4 regions of the Gemmobacter denitrificans genome follow, and region 1 is predicted to be linked to each of the others. Evidence: riboswitches for the same ligand, from Rfam matches in the RefSeq annotation. Region 1 holds a riboswitch; each other region holds the start of a gene.
The links. Region 1 has a riboswitch for cobalamin ahead of V6590_RS05450 (DUF1636 family protein). Riboswitches for the same ligand answer to the same signal wherever they lie in the genome.
Positions count from the first base shown of each region.

Region 2: another riboswitch for cobalamin. It lies ahead of V6590_RS07530 (aromatic ring-hydroxylating oxygenase subunit alpha); the one in region 1 lies ahead of V6590_RS05450 (DUF1636 family protein).
Region 3: another riboswitch for cobalamin. It lies ahead of V6590_RS07990 (energy-coupling factor ABC transporter permease); the one in region 1 lies ahead of V6590_RS05450 (DUF1636 family protein).
Region 4: another riboswitch for cobalamin. It lies ahead of V6590_RS07730 (DUF1636 family protein); the one in region 1 lies ahead of V6590_RS05450 (DUF1636 family protein).

Region 1 covers NZ_JBALHR010000002.1:465,719-469,355, reverse strand. Annotated here, with positions in the region: gene V6590_RS05460 (cobyric acid synthase) at 1-1,081, opposite strand, end outside; gene cobO (cob(I)yrinic acid a,c-diamide adenosyltransferase) at 1,312-1,950, opposite strand; cobalamin riboswitch at 2,114-2,308, shown strand; gene V6590_RS05450 (DUF1636 family protein) at 2,389-2,787, shown strand; gene cobW (cobalamin biosynthesis protein CobW) at 2,784-3,637, shown strand, end outside.
Region 2 covers NZ_JBALHR010000003.1:368,160-371,796, reverse strand. Annotated here, with positions in the region: gene V6590_RS07545 (alpha/beta fold hydrolase) at 1-365, opposite strand, end outside; gene V6590_RS07540 (amino acid synthesis family protein) at 337-939, opposite strand; gene V6590_RS07535 (GntR family transcriptional regulator) at 1,036-1,719, shown strand; cobalamin riboswitch at 1,819-2,010, shown strand; gene V6590_RS07530 (aromatic ring-hydroxylating oxygenase subunit alpha) at 2,130-3,371, shown strand; gene V6590_RS07525 (FAD-binding oxidoreductase) at 3,377-3,637, shown strand, end outside.
Region 3 covers NZ_JBALHR010000003.1:466,078-469,714, reverse strand. Annotated here, with positions in the region: gene V6590_RS07995 (mechanosensitive ion channel family protein) at 1-1,791, shown strand, start outside; gene V6590_RS07990 (energy-coupling factor ABC transporter permease) at 1,873-2,544, opposite strand; cobalamin riboswitch at 2,578-2,795, opposite strand; gene V6590_RS07985 (metallophosphoesterase family protein) at 2,860-3,637, opposite strand, start outside.
Region 4 covers NZ_JBALHR010000003.1:406,870-410,506, forward strand. Annotated here, with positions in the region: gene V6590_RS07720 (ABC transporter substrate-binding protein) at 1-369, opposite strand, end outside; gene V6590_RS07725 (ABC transporter ATP-binding protein) at 385-1,161, opposite strand; gene V6590_RS07730 (DUF1636 family protein) at 1,158-1,610, opposite strand; cobalamin riboswitch at 1,643-1,854, opposite strand; gene V6590_RS07735 (type I glyceraldehyde-3-phosphate dehydrogenase) at 1,896-2,882, opposite strand; gene V6590_RS07740 (calcium-binding protein) at 2,990-3,637, opposite strand, start outside.

The DNA of each region.
Region 1 (3,637 bases):
TTTCCAGCAGGCCCAGCCCCGCCGTCTCGCCCGCCGGGCCTTCGATCCCCTCGGGGTCACGCACGACGCGGCCCAGCATCTGATAGCCCCCACAAATCCCCAGAACATGCCCGCCGCGCCGCACATGGGCGGCAAGGTCGATATCCCAGCCCTGTGCCCGCAGATAGGCCAGATCGCCTCGGGTAGACTTGCTGCCCGGAATGACCACCAGATCGGTATCGCCCGGAATGGCTTGCCCCGCAGCCACCATGGTCAGTGCGACGCCCGGCTCTTGTGCCAAAGGGTCCAGATCATCAAAATTCGCGATGCGTGACAGGACCAGCGCCGCCACCTTGAACGCGCCCGACCCGCCCCCGCGCGGCAGATCCAGCGCATCCTCGGCCGGAAGCTTTGCAGCATCTGCAAAGAAGGGCAGCACCCCGAACCCGCGCCATACCGTGCGTTCCGCAATCAGCCGATAGCCGTCATCAAACAGGCGAACATCGCCGCGGAACTTGTTGATCAGAAAACCGGAAATCATCGCAGCATCATCCGGGTCAAGCACCGCCTGGGTGCCAATCATCTGCGCAATGACCCCGCCGCGATCGATATCGCCGGCCAATACAACCGGCACATCCGCCGCCCGGGCAAATCCCATATTGGCAATGTCGCCCGCCCGCAGATTGACCTCGGCCGGGCTGCCTGCCCCTTCCACGATCACCAGATCATGCGCCGCACGCAGGCGCGCAAAGCTTTCCAGCACTGCGCCCATAAGCTGCGGCTTCAGCGCCGCATAATCGCGCGCCTTCACCGTGGCAATGCGCCGCCCCTGCACCACCACCTGCGCGCCGACCTCGCTTTCGGGTTTCAGCAGGACCGGGTTCATATCGGTGATCGGATCAAGCCCAGATGCCAAGGCCTGCAGCGCCTGCGCGCGCCCGATCTCGCCACCATCTGCGGTAACGGCGGCATTGTTCGACATGTTCTGCGGCTTGAACGGCGCGACAGTCAGCCCCCGCCGACGCGCGGCCCGGCACAGCCCGGCCACCAGCAAGGATTTGCCGACATTGGACCCGGCCCCCTGGATCATCAGCGCAGGCATGGCAGAAATCCTTGCGGGATCAGGGGGCGCTGCCCCCTCCGCCCTGCGGGCCGGTTTCCCGGGGGAAACGCGGCGCCTTTACCTTGGGCGGTCAACAGGATCCCTCCCTGTACCGCAACCTGACCCAGCCTGGATTCGGTCAACACCACGTGCCCTTCATCTTGGTCCAAATATCCCGGTAGAGTCGTGCGCCAGCACGCCGGGGGCAGAGCCCCCATCCTTGCGATGCGTCAGAACTCGACGCCCTTCTGTCCCTTGATCCCCGACCGAAACGGATGCTTCACCAATGCCATCTCGGTCACCAGATCAGCAATCTCGATCAGTTCTTCCTTCGCGTTGCGGCCCGTCAGGCAGACATGGGTCATCGGCGGTTTCTCGTCACGCAGAAAGGCAACCACCTCGTCCACCGCCAGATAATCGTAGCGCAGGGCGATGTTGATCTCGTCCAGCAGCACGAAACGGATGTCCGGGTCGCGGATCAGTTCCTTGGCCTTTTCCCAACCCTTCCGGGCCGCCGCAATGTCACGCGCCTTGTCCTGAGTTTCCCAGGTGAAGCCTTCGCCCATGGCATGGAATTGGCAAAGGTCACCGAAGTTTCCTTCGATCAGCCGACGTTCGCCGGTATCCCAGGCCCCCTTGATGAATTGCACGACCGCGCAGGGCATGCCATGGGCAATGCATCGCAGGATCATGCCAAAGCCCGAGGACGACTTGCCCTTGCCCGCACCGGTATGAACGATGACAAGACCCTTTTCGCCTTCCTTGGTGGCCATGATCTTGTCGCGGGCGGCCTTTTTCTTGGCCATCTTGGCGGCATGGCGGGCAAGATCATCCTGCGGGGTGCTTTGGGCTGCGGCGTCGTCGGTCATGGGCATCTCCTCTGACCTGCAGGTCTAACCGATTGCCGCAGGGCCGGAAAGCCCGGCTCCGACCTTTGCCGCAGCGGGGGCGGCGTCGCGCCGATTGCGGCGGCGGATGTCGCCCTTGCCCCTGCAGACGCCGCGCCTGTTCTTGACTCGCAAGGCCAATCTGTCACAAGGCGGTCATGCTGGTTCCTGCCCTGTGGCAGGCGAAGAAGGAATGCGTCCCCCCATCCGGGGCAAGCGCAGCCGCCCCCGCGACCGTGACCGGAGAGGCCCCATGCCACTGGCGTACAGCCGGGAAGGCCGGGACCGGGGGGAAACCCGCTCCGCAAGCCGGGAGACCTGCCAGCAGCAATGAAGTGACGGGCGGACGGGGTGTTTCCGCTGCGCGACCGGGGCCTTTGCCCCTGCCGTGCCATGCCCCTGCCCGATGGGAGAAGACGCATGGCACAGGCCCTGCTGCATGTCTGCACCACCTGCCGCCGCGAGGGGGCCGCGCCCCCTGATGGCCCGCGCCCGGGCGCGCAGCTGCTTGCCGCGCTCCTGGCCGAACCGCTCCCCGAGGGGGTGGCAATCCTGCCGGTCGAATGTCTCTCAGCCTGCAGCAATGGCTGTGCCGTCGCTTTGTCCGCCCCGGACAAATGGACCTATGTCTATGGCCGAATGGACCCCGAAACCCATGCTGCGGCCATTCTGCAAGGGGCGGCGGCCTATGCCGCCACGGCCGACGGGCTTGTGCCCTGGCGCGAGCGGCCCGAAATCTTCCGCAAGCAGAGCCTTGCGCGCATCCCGCCCCTGCCCGCCCTTGACCCCATTCCCGCCCTGAAGGACGCCGCCGAATGACTGACCTGACCAAGATCCCCGTCACCGTAATCACCGGCTTTCTGGGCGCGGGCAAGACGACGCTGATCCGCCATCTGATGCAGAACCCGCAGGGCAAGCGTCTGGCCGTGCTGGTGAACGAATTCGGCACCGTGGGGGTGGATGGCGATATCCTGAAATCCTGCGCCGATGAAAACTGCCCGGTGGAAAACATCGTCGAACTGGCCAATGGCTGCATCTGCTGCACCGTGGCCGATGATTTCATCCCCACGATCGAGGCCCTGATGGCCCTGCCGCTGCGCCCCGATCACATCCTGATCGAAACCTCGGGTCTGGCCCTGCCCAAGCCCTTGCTCAAGGCCTTTGACTGGCCGGCGATCCGGTCGAAGATCACGGTTGATGGTGTCGTGGCCCTGGCCGATGCCGAGGCCGTGGCGGCAGGTCGCTTTGCCCCCGATGTGGCAGCGGTGGATGCGCAGCGCGCCGCCGATGACAGCCTGGATCACGAAACCCCGCTGTCCGAAGTGTTCGAGGATCAGATCGCCTGCGCCGATGTGGTGCTGCTGTCCAAGGCCGATCTGGCCGGGGAGGCCGGTCTGGCCGCCGCCCGCGCGGTGATCGAGGCCGAGGCCCCGCGCAAGCTGCCGATCCTGCCGATGACCGAAGGGGTGATCGACCCGCGCGTCATTCTGGGTCTGAACGCCGCAGCCGAAGATGATCTGGCCGCCCGCCCCAGCCATCATGACGGCCATGACGATCACGAACATGACGACTTCGATACCGTCGTGATCGATCTGCCCGAAGTGGCCGATCCCGACCGGCTGCAAGAGGCCATCCGCCGTCTGGCCCGCGAACAGGATATCCTGCGCGT
Region 2 (3,637 bases), on a different contig from region 1:
ACTCCATTCAGCAGGGCGACACGGCGAACAAGATCGGGCCATTCCACCGCCAAACCTGCCGCGATCAGCGCCCCCATCGAATGCCCGGCCACCGCAACCGGGCCAAGATCCAGGGCGGCGATCACCTGCGCAGCCCAAGCTACATAATCCGGCAGCCGTGGATCACCCGGCAACAGACTGCTGCCACCATGGCCCGGCATATCCACCGCGATCACGCGATGTCGGGCCGACAGCGCCGCCATCTGCGGCCCCCAGGCTTCGGCCCGCAGGCCAACCCCATGGATCAGCAGCAGGGGCGGGCCTGCCCCGGCCTCCAGCACCCGCGCGGACGCGCCATCAGACAGCGGCAGGATTCGTGACATCATGGCCCAGATCCTTCAGATCCTGATAGCGGTCGCCAATGCGGTGATGCGGGCGCCCTGCTGTCGCGGCCCCCAGTGCCACCACAATCTCATCTGCCCCGGGTGCATCGGGGATCGAGAAATGCACGGTCTGATAATGCGACCGGCGCCCCTCATCATGTTTGTCCATCAGGGGGATCATGACCGGCGTATTGGCGGGGCCGCGCACATTGGTGAAGGCGAGATAGGTCTTTGCCCCCAAGGCCTGCCGGTAATGATTGCCAAAGCGCAGGGTGTGGATCAGCGCATTGGCATGTTCCAACTCGCCATTCAGACCCACCACCGCGGCTTTCCCATAGGCTTCGACAGAGTCGGGTCCGCCTGCGGCTTCCAGGATCATCGCAGTCAGCAGGGCGCCAATCTCGGGCGCGACCGCATGAATTTCGGGCTTCAGGTCTTCGACAAAGCCCCGCCCGGCCCAAGGGTTCTGCAACACCACGGCAGCAGAGATCAGCTTCAGTGGTTTCGGCGCCGCGCGCCCGCCTTCGATCAACGTCGTTTCGACAGTGAGATAGGTCTTGCGAATCTGTGCCGCCATCTGCGCCTCCTGTGTGCTTTCCGTATGGTGGTATACCATCTTATGATATGTCAATATTGACTTGATTTGCCGACCGGCGCCACCTATCCTGTCTGGATGAAACCGACAGACGATATCGACCTGCGCATTGCCCATACCCCCACCACCTTGCGCGGGCTGGCGGTGGACAGGCTGCGGCAAGCAATCATCACCGGGCGGTTTTCCGGCGGCGACAGGCTGGTGGAACGCACGCTCTGCGATCAGCTGGGTGTGTCGCGCTCTGTCGTGCGCGAGGCGATCCGCTATCTGGAGGCCGAGGGGCTGGTGGAATTGCAGGGCCGCAGCGGCCCGATCGTGGCCCGGCTGGATTGGGATCAGGCACGGCAGGTCTATGACATTCGCCGTTTGCTGGAATCCGATGCCGCTGCTGCCTGCGCCCGCCTGGCGGATGCCCCGGTCAAGGCCAGACTGCAGGCGGCGCTGTCACGGCTGGAAGCTGCCTTTGCCGAAGCGGTGCCGGGCACGGTTTATGACGCGACAACAGCATTCTACCAGGTGATTTTCGAAACAGCCGGACATCATGTTGCCTGGGACATCGTGCAGCGCCTGAACAGCCGCATCTCGCGGTTGCGCGCCCTGACGCTGGCCAGCACCGACCGGCGGATTTCTGGCCCCGCGCATATGGCGCGGATATGCAGCGCGATCTGCGCCAATGATCCTGATGCCGCCGCTCACGCAGTCCGCGACCACCTGACCGAAGCTGCGACCATCGCCAAGACCCAACTGGCCGCCAAGCCCTGACTCCCCCGTCGCCAACTTGCCCGGCGGCCCCTTGATGGCCAGTCCGGCCATGGTGAACAGAGTGTCGCATTTGGACATTGCGGCATGTCGCAAATGGGGCAGCATGACGGTGTTCATGGTGCCGCCATCTGGCGGAGAATTGGGAAGCCGGTGCAAGACCGGCGCTGCCCCCGCAACGGTGACGGGAGAGCACGGCGAAGGCCACTGGGGAACCGGTCCCCGGGAAGGCGCCGGGCATGGTCGCAAGGCCGCTCCCTCAGCCCGGAAACCAGCCAGGAACGCCTGTCAAACCGCGATGAAATGCGGGGTTGCGGGTGGGGCCGGATATGGCCTCCACCTCGGGGGCCCGGTTTTGTCGCACCCATGAAACCGGACCCGTGCGGGGAGGCGCGGGCCAAGCGAGGTCGGACATGCCGAGCCAATCAGAAATCCTGGCGCAGATCAGTGCGCGCCGGAAAGACTATTCCCTGTCGCGTGAGCTGTATTGCCATGACGATGTGTTGCAGGCCGATCTGGACCATATCTGGTATCGTGAATGGTTGTTTGCAATTCCGGCCTGCGCCCTGCCCAAGCCCGGCAATTTCGTCACGCTTCAGGTGGGGGCCTATCCGGTCGTCATCACACGGGGCAACGACGGCATGATCCGCGCCTTCCACAACGTCTGCCGCCATCGTGGCCAACGGCTTTGCGCAAAGGACAGCGGGTCGTCACCCAAGCTGGTCTGCCCCTATCATCAATGGACCTATGATCTGGACGGCAAGCTGCTTTACGCCCGCGACATGCAGGACAGCTTTGATCCGGCACAGCACGGGCTTAAAAAGGTTCATTGCGTCGATCTGGCCGGGATGGTGTTCATCTGCCTTGCCGATGTGCCCCCGGCCATTGCCGATCTGGCCAAGACGGCCATGGCCTATCTGGCCCCAGCGGGCCTGAAATCCGCCAGGGTGGCGCTGCGATCCACCATCGTGGAAAAGGGCAACTGGAAACTGGTGATCGAAAACAACCGCGAATGTTATCACTGCGGTGGCTCGCATCCGTCGCTGTGCCGCACCTATTCCGACAATCCGCGCATGACGGCCATGGAAGGCCCCGATGCCGCCAGCCCGGAAATTCTGGCCCATTGGGCGCGCTGCGAAGCGGCGGGCCTGCCCTCGCGCTTTGTCAACCATCCCAGGATGCAATGGCGGCTGGCGCGCATCCCGCTGCTGAACAATGCCGAAAGCTATACCCTGTCTGGCAAGGCAGCGGTGAAGGGCAAACGCATGGGCCAGATGCCCTTCAACGATGCGGGCAGTTTGCTGTTCTTCCACTATCCAAACACCTGGAACCACTTCCTTGCCGATCATGCCATCGTCTTCCGCGTGCTGCCGATCAGCGCCACGGAAACCGAAGTGACAACCTTCTGGCTGGTGCCCGAAGACGCGCAGGACGGCGTGGATTACGATCTGGCCGATCTGACCACCGTCTGGATGAACACCAATGACGAAGACCGGCAGGTGGTCGAGGAAAACCAGAAGGGCATCCTGTCCCCCGCCTATGAACCCGGCCCCTATTCGACCATCCAGGAAGAAGGGGTGATCCAGTTCGTCGATTGGTATTGCGACACCATGTCCGAACGGCTGGCCCCCAAGCCCGCCTTGGCGGCGGAGTAAGACAGATGGGCAAGTTTCGCGCCAACTGGTCTCTGGAGCCGTGGCAGGACCGCGAGATGCTGGAATGTGCCATGGTCGTGCCGGAAAATGATGATACCGCCAGCTTCACCTTCCGCGCGCCTTCGGGCGCATGGTTCGACTATCAGCCGGGGCAGTTTGTCACGCTTGATCTGCCGGTGCCCGGCGGCAATGTGCAGCGCACCTATACGATCAGTTCCAGCCCTTCGCGGCCCTTGTCGATCACGGTAACGGTCAAGGCGCAGTCG
Region 3 (3,637 bases), on a different contig from region 1:
CTCATGACCGCACGCTATCGGCGCTGGATGATCGCGCAATCGCCCTTTACGCCTTATGGTCGTGTGCGGGCGCTGGCCGGGCGCATCTTCTATGCGATCCTGAAACTGGCGGTCTTTGTGCTGGGTAGCATCGGGCTGTTTCTCAGCTTTGAGTGGCCGCCCTTGCTGCGGGAAATCGTGCTGGCTTTGCTGGCCGCCGCGCTGGCTGCGCGCCTTGCGGTGCTGGTCGGGCGGGTGCTGCTGGTGCCCCCTTCGATGAACCTGCCCCATGCCGCCGAATATCGCATCCTGCCGATTTCCGACGAAATGGCCCAACACTGGTATCGCTGGGGCACGATCCTGACCGGTCTTGTCGCCGCATTCTTCGCCATCATGGCAGTGGCTGGCTATCTGGGATTTGACGCGGCAGGCCAGCGCGCCATTCTGATCCCGACCAAGATGATCTGTCTGGTTGCGGCGCTTGCCGCCGTCTGGCGTCGGCCCAACGCAGGCACTGGCACTGGCCACACCGTTTCATGGCTGCTGGCGGCCTATTTCGTGCTGCTGTTCATTCTGGATGAGATCGGCGCGCGCCTGATGTTCTGGCTGGCCGTCGCTGCGGTGTGTCTGCCCGCCCTGATCTGGGTGGCGAACCGGGCCGTGATCCATGTGTTGCGCGCGCCGCAACGCCCGCAAGCCCAGGCCGAACCCGACAGTGAGGGTGGAAGCAGCGAAGACATGCCGTCAGAAACCGTGATCGCGGCCGGGGCGCAAGACCGGCCTGTGCCCCCGGTCATCGTTGCCGTGGTGGATCGGGGCATCCGGGTGGTGCTGATCGCCTTGGCCGTGCTGCTGTTGGGACGGGTCGCAGGGATCACCCTGGACAGCATCGACGCGCGCGAAACCATGGCGGACCGGTTGATCGCGGGTTCGGCCAATGCGCTCATCATCATCCTGGCCGCCGATTTCGGCTGGAGCGTCATCAAGGCGATCATCGCCCACAAACTTGGCCAGATCGAAGGGGAAAGCGCCGGTTCCGCCCCCGGCCATGCGGTGGCGGCAGATCATGCCCGCAGCCGCACCCTGCTGCCCATTCTGCAGAACATCCTGTTCGCAACCGTCGTGGTGGTGACCGTGCTGATGGTCCTGTCTTCGCTGGGGGTCGAGATCGCGCCCCTGATCGCCGGGGCTGGTGTTGTCGGGGTTGCCATCGGTTTTGGCGCGCAGACGCTGGTCAAGGATGTGATCGCGGGGATCTTCTATCTGTTCGACGATGCGTTTCGGGTGGGGCATTACATCACCAGTGCATCGCATATGGGCACGGTGGAAAGCTTCAGCCTGCGCTCGGTCAAGCTGCGCCATCACCGGGGCTATCTGACTGTGGTGCCGTTCAGCGAACTGGGCGCGATCCAGAACCTGACCACCGAATTCGTGATCGACAAATTCAATATCACAGTCGATTACGCCACCGATCTGGAAGAGGCGCGCAAGATCATCAAGAAGATCGGGCAGGAACTGGCACAGAACCCGGAATTCGCCCCGAACATCTATGAACCGCTGAAGCTGCAAGGTGTGCAGGCCTTCGGCGAATACGGGATCGAGTTGCGGTTGAAGATGGTCACCAAACCGGGCGAACAGTTCGTGATCCGCCGCCGCGCCTATCTGAACATCGCCAAAGCCTTTGCCGAAAAGGGCATCAAGATCCCCTTCCCGACGGTGCATGTGCAGGATGGCAATGCGTCGGCCGCGGCAGCAAAGCTGATGGCAGAGCGCAAGGCCGCTGCAGAAGCAGCAGCAGCGACACAGGGCTGAACATCACGACGGGCAAAAAAATACCCCCGCAAGGTGCCAAAGCCTTGCGGGGGTTTCTGTTTCAGATTGTGGTCCGTTCGCTCAGGCGGCGGCGTAAAGGCGCGGGCTGACCAGCGCGGCAGGGGTCTGGCCACGCAGGGTCTTTGCCACGGCCAGCACTGCCAGATCAACGATCGGCTCCAGCAGGACAACCGTCATATAGGCCAGACCGAAGGTTGCGACCGAGGTGGTGGCCGCAAAGCCCTGACCGTAGAAGGCCCAGAACGCCACCCAGGCCACGATGCCGCCCTGATAGACCAGCGAAAGCTGCAGAACCTGCGCATAGGCCAGATCGACATAGGCGGTGCCCGGCGCGATCAGGCGCTTGGCCACGACCATCATCACGAACATCGGGGCCAGCAGCGTGGTCATGTTCATGCCGAATTGCGGCAGGTCGGTCGGGGCGAAGAACATCCCCTGCACCAGAAGGCCAAGGGCAAGCCCGATGGCCGACGGCCCCGCGCCCAGCAGCAGGAACAGGGTTGACCCCAGAATCAGGTGCACTTCGGAAACACCAACCGCGAAATGCGGCAGGACTTCGAAGAAGATGAAGGTCAGGACGCCAGCCGCAACGCTGCGCAGCGCCAGCGACGCCACACCGCTTTCACGGATGGTTTCACGGGCGTGCCAGAGTGCCGTGGCGCCAGCCGCAGCGGCAGTACCATAGCTCAGCACGATTTTTGCCCCGTCCACGAGGCCCGGTTCGATATGCATGTCTCTCTCCTTGCCGTCACACCCGACGGCAGTTGTCATTGTCCTTGCAAGGCCGGTCTCCTGGCTCGCGGGTCATGGCCCCTGCCCGCCTTCCCGCCCCGGTTCGGGGGCAGTGGCTGTTGGACAGGCGCTCACCGCTGACAGTCGCGGGGGCGGCTGGGGTCGGGGCGCCGCGATTTGGTCCGCCCTTCCCCATTCCCGTTTCAGCCCTTGGCCTTTGCACCTCGGGCACCTTGATGATCCTTTGTTGCGCCGGGTTGGCGGATCGTCAAGTCGGCAAACGACATGCGCAGCGGCGGGACCGAACCGCAACCCTCAGGCAATTGCGGCAGGCAGCCGGTCCGGGCGGTGATCAGCGCGGGCCAGCGCCTCGGCCAACAGCCGGTGCAGCTCGGCCGTCCAGCCTGTTGCCGGGCGGGCGGCAAGGCGGTGCAGATGGGCAATCCGCATCGGTGAAAGTGTCTCGATGGCCAGTGGCCCTGCGTCGATCAGCATCAGAAGATCGGCCAGATCATCCCCCGAAATGCCATCGGGCAGGGCATCGGGGCGCAGCTCTGCAGGCAAACCCGCTGCAATCTTGCGCTCCAATGCGCGGGTCCGGTGGCGGGCGGCAAGCGATGGCCCCAACCCGCCCTGCGCCGTGGAATGCCCCTCGGCCAGATGCACGGCAGTGACATGCGGATCATCGGGCAGATCGCCCAAGGGAAGTGGCGTCAGGTCAAACCCCGCCGCATCGCCGTCCAGCAGCATGGCCGCCGGGGGAAAGGCGCAGGTCGATGGCAGCGCAACATCGGTGAAAGGCCCCGCCGAAGTTGCGCGCAGGCTCTGCGCATGAATGTGCAGATGGCCGCCAAAATGCAGCCGGAGCCCAGCCGCCGCCAACCGTTCGGCCACCTGCGGGATGGGGGCCCGCCTGACCAAAGTTGCGCCGGGCAACACCGGGGCAAGGCCGGGCCAATGGTCCAGCACCGGGTAATGCGACACCGGCACCAGCACCTTGCCCAAGGTTTTCGCCCGGGCGCAGACATCCGCGATCCAGTCGAACAGATAGGGTTTCTGGCGCAGCGCCGCCGTCCAGCCCGCAGCCGACGGG
Region 4 (3,637 bases), on a different contig from region 1:
GGCCAGCGTTTCCGGCGTCACCTCGCCGCCGACCTTCATCCCGTAGTTCCAGCCGGCAAAGAAGAAATCGGCTTCGGCACCAGCCAGGATCTCTTTTGTCGGGTATTTCGACGACAGTTCGGGAAGTTCGGCCACGCCGTCACGCATCTCCTCGTCCAGCGTTTTCCAGCCGGAAATGCCGGTATAGCCGACCATCCGGTCCCGCAGGCCCAGAACCAGCATCATTTCGGTCAGGTTCACGTCATTGGAAATGGCGCGGGCAGGGGCTGCATCAAAGGTCACCTCGCGGTCGCAGCTTTTCACGGTCACCGGGAAGGCGGCCGCAGCAGAGGCCGAGCAGAGAAGGGCAAGCAGGGAGAGGCGGATCATCTTGGGTCCTGAAGGTTAGAGATGGAAGGAAAAGCGCGGGCTGGGGCCGCTGCGGTCGATGCGCGCCTTCACCTGAAAGGCGTCGGCAAGGGTGGTTTCCGACAGCGCCAGATCAGGCGGACCATCGGCCAGAATGCGGCCATCGCGCAGGATCAGCACGCGTTCGGCAAATTCGGCGGCCAGTGTCAGATCATGCAGCGTGGCGATGACAGTCAGGCCAAGGCCTTTCAGCAGTGCCAGCAGTTCAAGCTGATGGCGGATATCCAGGTGGTTGGTGGGTTCGTCCAGCACGATCACCCGTGGTTGCTGGGCCAGCGCGCGCGCCACCATGACCCGCTGGCGTTCCCCGCCCGAAAGCGTGCCGAACGGGCGGTCTGCCATGGCAGTCAGGTCCATGCGCAGGATCGCGGCTTCGATGATCGCGGCATCCTCGCCGCCGGGCGTGGCAAGGCCGGATCCCCAGCCCCGGCGATGGGGCAGGCGGCCAAGGGCCACGATCTGCCGCGCGGTCAGGGCAAAATCGGTAGGTTGTTCCTGCAGCACGGCCGCAAGGCTGCGCGCGGCATCCGTGGCGGACAGCGCCCAGATATCGCGCCCCATCAGCCGCACCGTGCCCCGGCGCGGGGCCTGATGACGGTAGATCAGCCGCAAGAGCGAGGATTTTCCGGCCCCGTTCGCACCGCAGACCGCCATGATCTGCCCCTGCGGCACGCTAAAGTTGATATCCGACAGGATGTCAGGCCGGCCCCTTGGCCCCCAGCACACCCCCGACAGTTCGACCGCTGCGGTCATTGGATGGTGCCTTCGCGGGTCACGATCATCGCGGCGGGAATGCGGGCCAGAGTGTTGTCGCACAGGCGCGGCGGGCAATCCTTGCCGCCCATCCAGCCATCTTCGACAGCGGCATATAGCCGGGCAAATTCCACCAGATCGTCAATCGGCTGGTTCGGGTCGATGTCGCCGAACAGCCATGTCGCCTTGGCCGTGGCCCGCCAACCGACCACGCAGGGTTTGCCATGATCGGTCACACATCCGGCCAGGCAGGCAGTGCCCGACACTTCGAACGCCTCATCCAGCCCCGCCGTCGCAATGGCCGCGCGCAGCTTTTTCAAAAGCGCATGCCCCGGGGCGCAGGCCTGCCCCTGATGCTTGCAGGCCTTGCAGACCAGAATCTGATGCGGCGCGGTTTGCGCCACGGAATAAGGGGGTGCGGCCACGGGCCGCGGTTTGGAAAGGTCCATCATATGCTCCATCCGGGGCACCCCGCCCGGGTCGGTTGATTGCTCTGATGGCAGGTCTCCTGACTCGCGGGTCGTGGCTTGCTCCACCTTCCCGGCCTTTGGGGCCAGTGGTTTCGGAGGTCGCTCACCGCTTACAGTTGCGGGGGCAGTCACGGATTTGGCGGCTGTTGCCTACACCACACCGTATTCCCTTTTCACCCGGCCGCGCTTGGTTTGGCCGGGAACCATCGGTGCCGACAATCGCCGGTGCGGGGATTTCCGTCAAGCCATGATCACGACGCAGGATCAGGCGGGGGCGACCTCGGCGCATATCAGCCGGGCGACATCAAGCATGCGGTTGGAAAAGCCCCATTCATTGTCGTACCAGCCAAAGACCCGCAGCATCCCGCCCCGGGTGACCCGGGTTTCGGGGCAGGCCATGACGATGCTTTCGGGCCTTGCGCGCAGGTCGGATGAGACAAGCGGCAGGTCGGTCGCGCCGATCACCCCGCCCGCCGTGCGGAACACTGTATTTACCGCTGCCGCATCTGTCGGGCGTTCGGTCATCACGCAAAGATCAACGGCCGAAACGCTGGCCGTGGGCACCCGCACGGCGCTGCCCTCCAGCCGACCGGCAAGTTCGGGCAAGACCCGGTCCACCAGCCGCTGCGCCGAGGTGGTCGTGGGCACCATGGACAGCGCGGCGGCGCGTGACCGGGCGAAATCGGCGGCCGGGGCGTCTACCGTGGGCTGGCTGCCGGTATAGCAATGGATGGTGGTCATCGATCCGGTCACGATGCCCCAGTGCTGATGGATCAGTCGCGCCAGCGGGGCCAGCGCATTGGTGGTGCAGGAGGCATTGGACACGATCCGCTGCCCGGCAAGCTGGGTTTCATTCGCGCCCAGAACCAGCGTCAGATCTGCGGCAGCCGAAGGGCCCGAGATCAGCACCCGCCGGGCCCCGGCCTGCAACCCGCGTTCGGCCACGGCCCGGGCGTCGGCCCGGCCAGTACATTCCATCACCAGATCGACGCCGCGCAGGTCCAGCCCCGAAATATCGGGCGTGCGATGCAGCGGAATGGCCGTGCCATTCACCACCAGCGCACCGGGTTCGAGCGTCACAAGGCCCGGAAACGGGCCAAAGACACTGTCATACTGGAACAGATAGGCGCACATTTCCGCAGCGGCGATGTCATTGATCCCCGCAATACTCAGATCCGGCGCAGCCCCACCCGCCCAGGCCCGCAGGACAGAACGTCCGATCCGACCAAAGCCGTTGATGAAGACCTGCATCGCTCTGCCCCCGGTTGCCATGATCGCCGAAGTCTGACCACGCCCCGGCGGCAGTTGCAACCGGGGAATTTGATCACGTTTTGTGACGGTCGGGCTGCGGGCGCGTTTCAGGCCAGAAGGATATCGGCGTGGGTCAGCACCGCCCCATCCTGCAGATCGGCGATCAGGATGGCCTCTTTCGCGCCATTGCCATCTGCATCAAACCACAGCGTGCTGTCGCTTGTGCGGAACAGGAACAGGTCGGTCGCATAGGCGGCCTCGACATTGGTGCCGCTGCGGAAATACTGCGACGCCAGCGTGCCTGCCGCCATGCCCGACAGGCCAAAGCCCGCGCGGATCAATTGGATCGCATCATTGTTGCCGCTGGACGCCCCGAAATCGGTGATGCTGTCGCCGCCTTCGGCCTTGCGGGAAAAGACGAACACGTCATTGCCGTCGCCCCCGGTCAGCGTGTCAGTGCCGCGCCCGCCGGTCAGCGTGTCATTGCCATCTTCCCCTTCCAGCCGATCTGCCCCAATCCCGCCTTCGATCCGGTTGGCCCCGGCATCGCCGCGCAGCCAGTCGGCACCTTTGCCGCCGATCAGGTTCTCGAACCCGGTCAGATCATCATCGGCGGCTTCGCCAGCCCATTCGAAACCATCATCGAGTGCCACGGCGACACCGGCTGTATCGGCCTGATAGCTGGCAGTATCTGTGTCGGCCCCACCCTTTGCGCTGTAGCTGCCGGTGCCCAGCAGCAGCCTGTCATTGCCCGC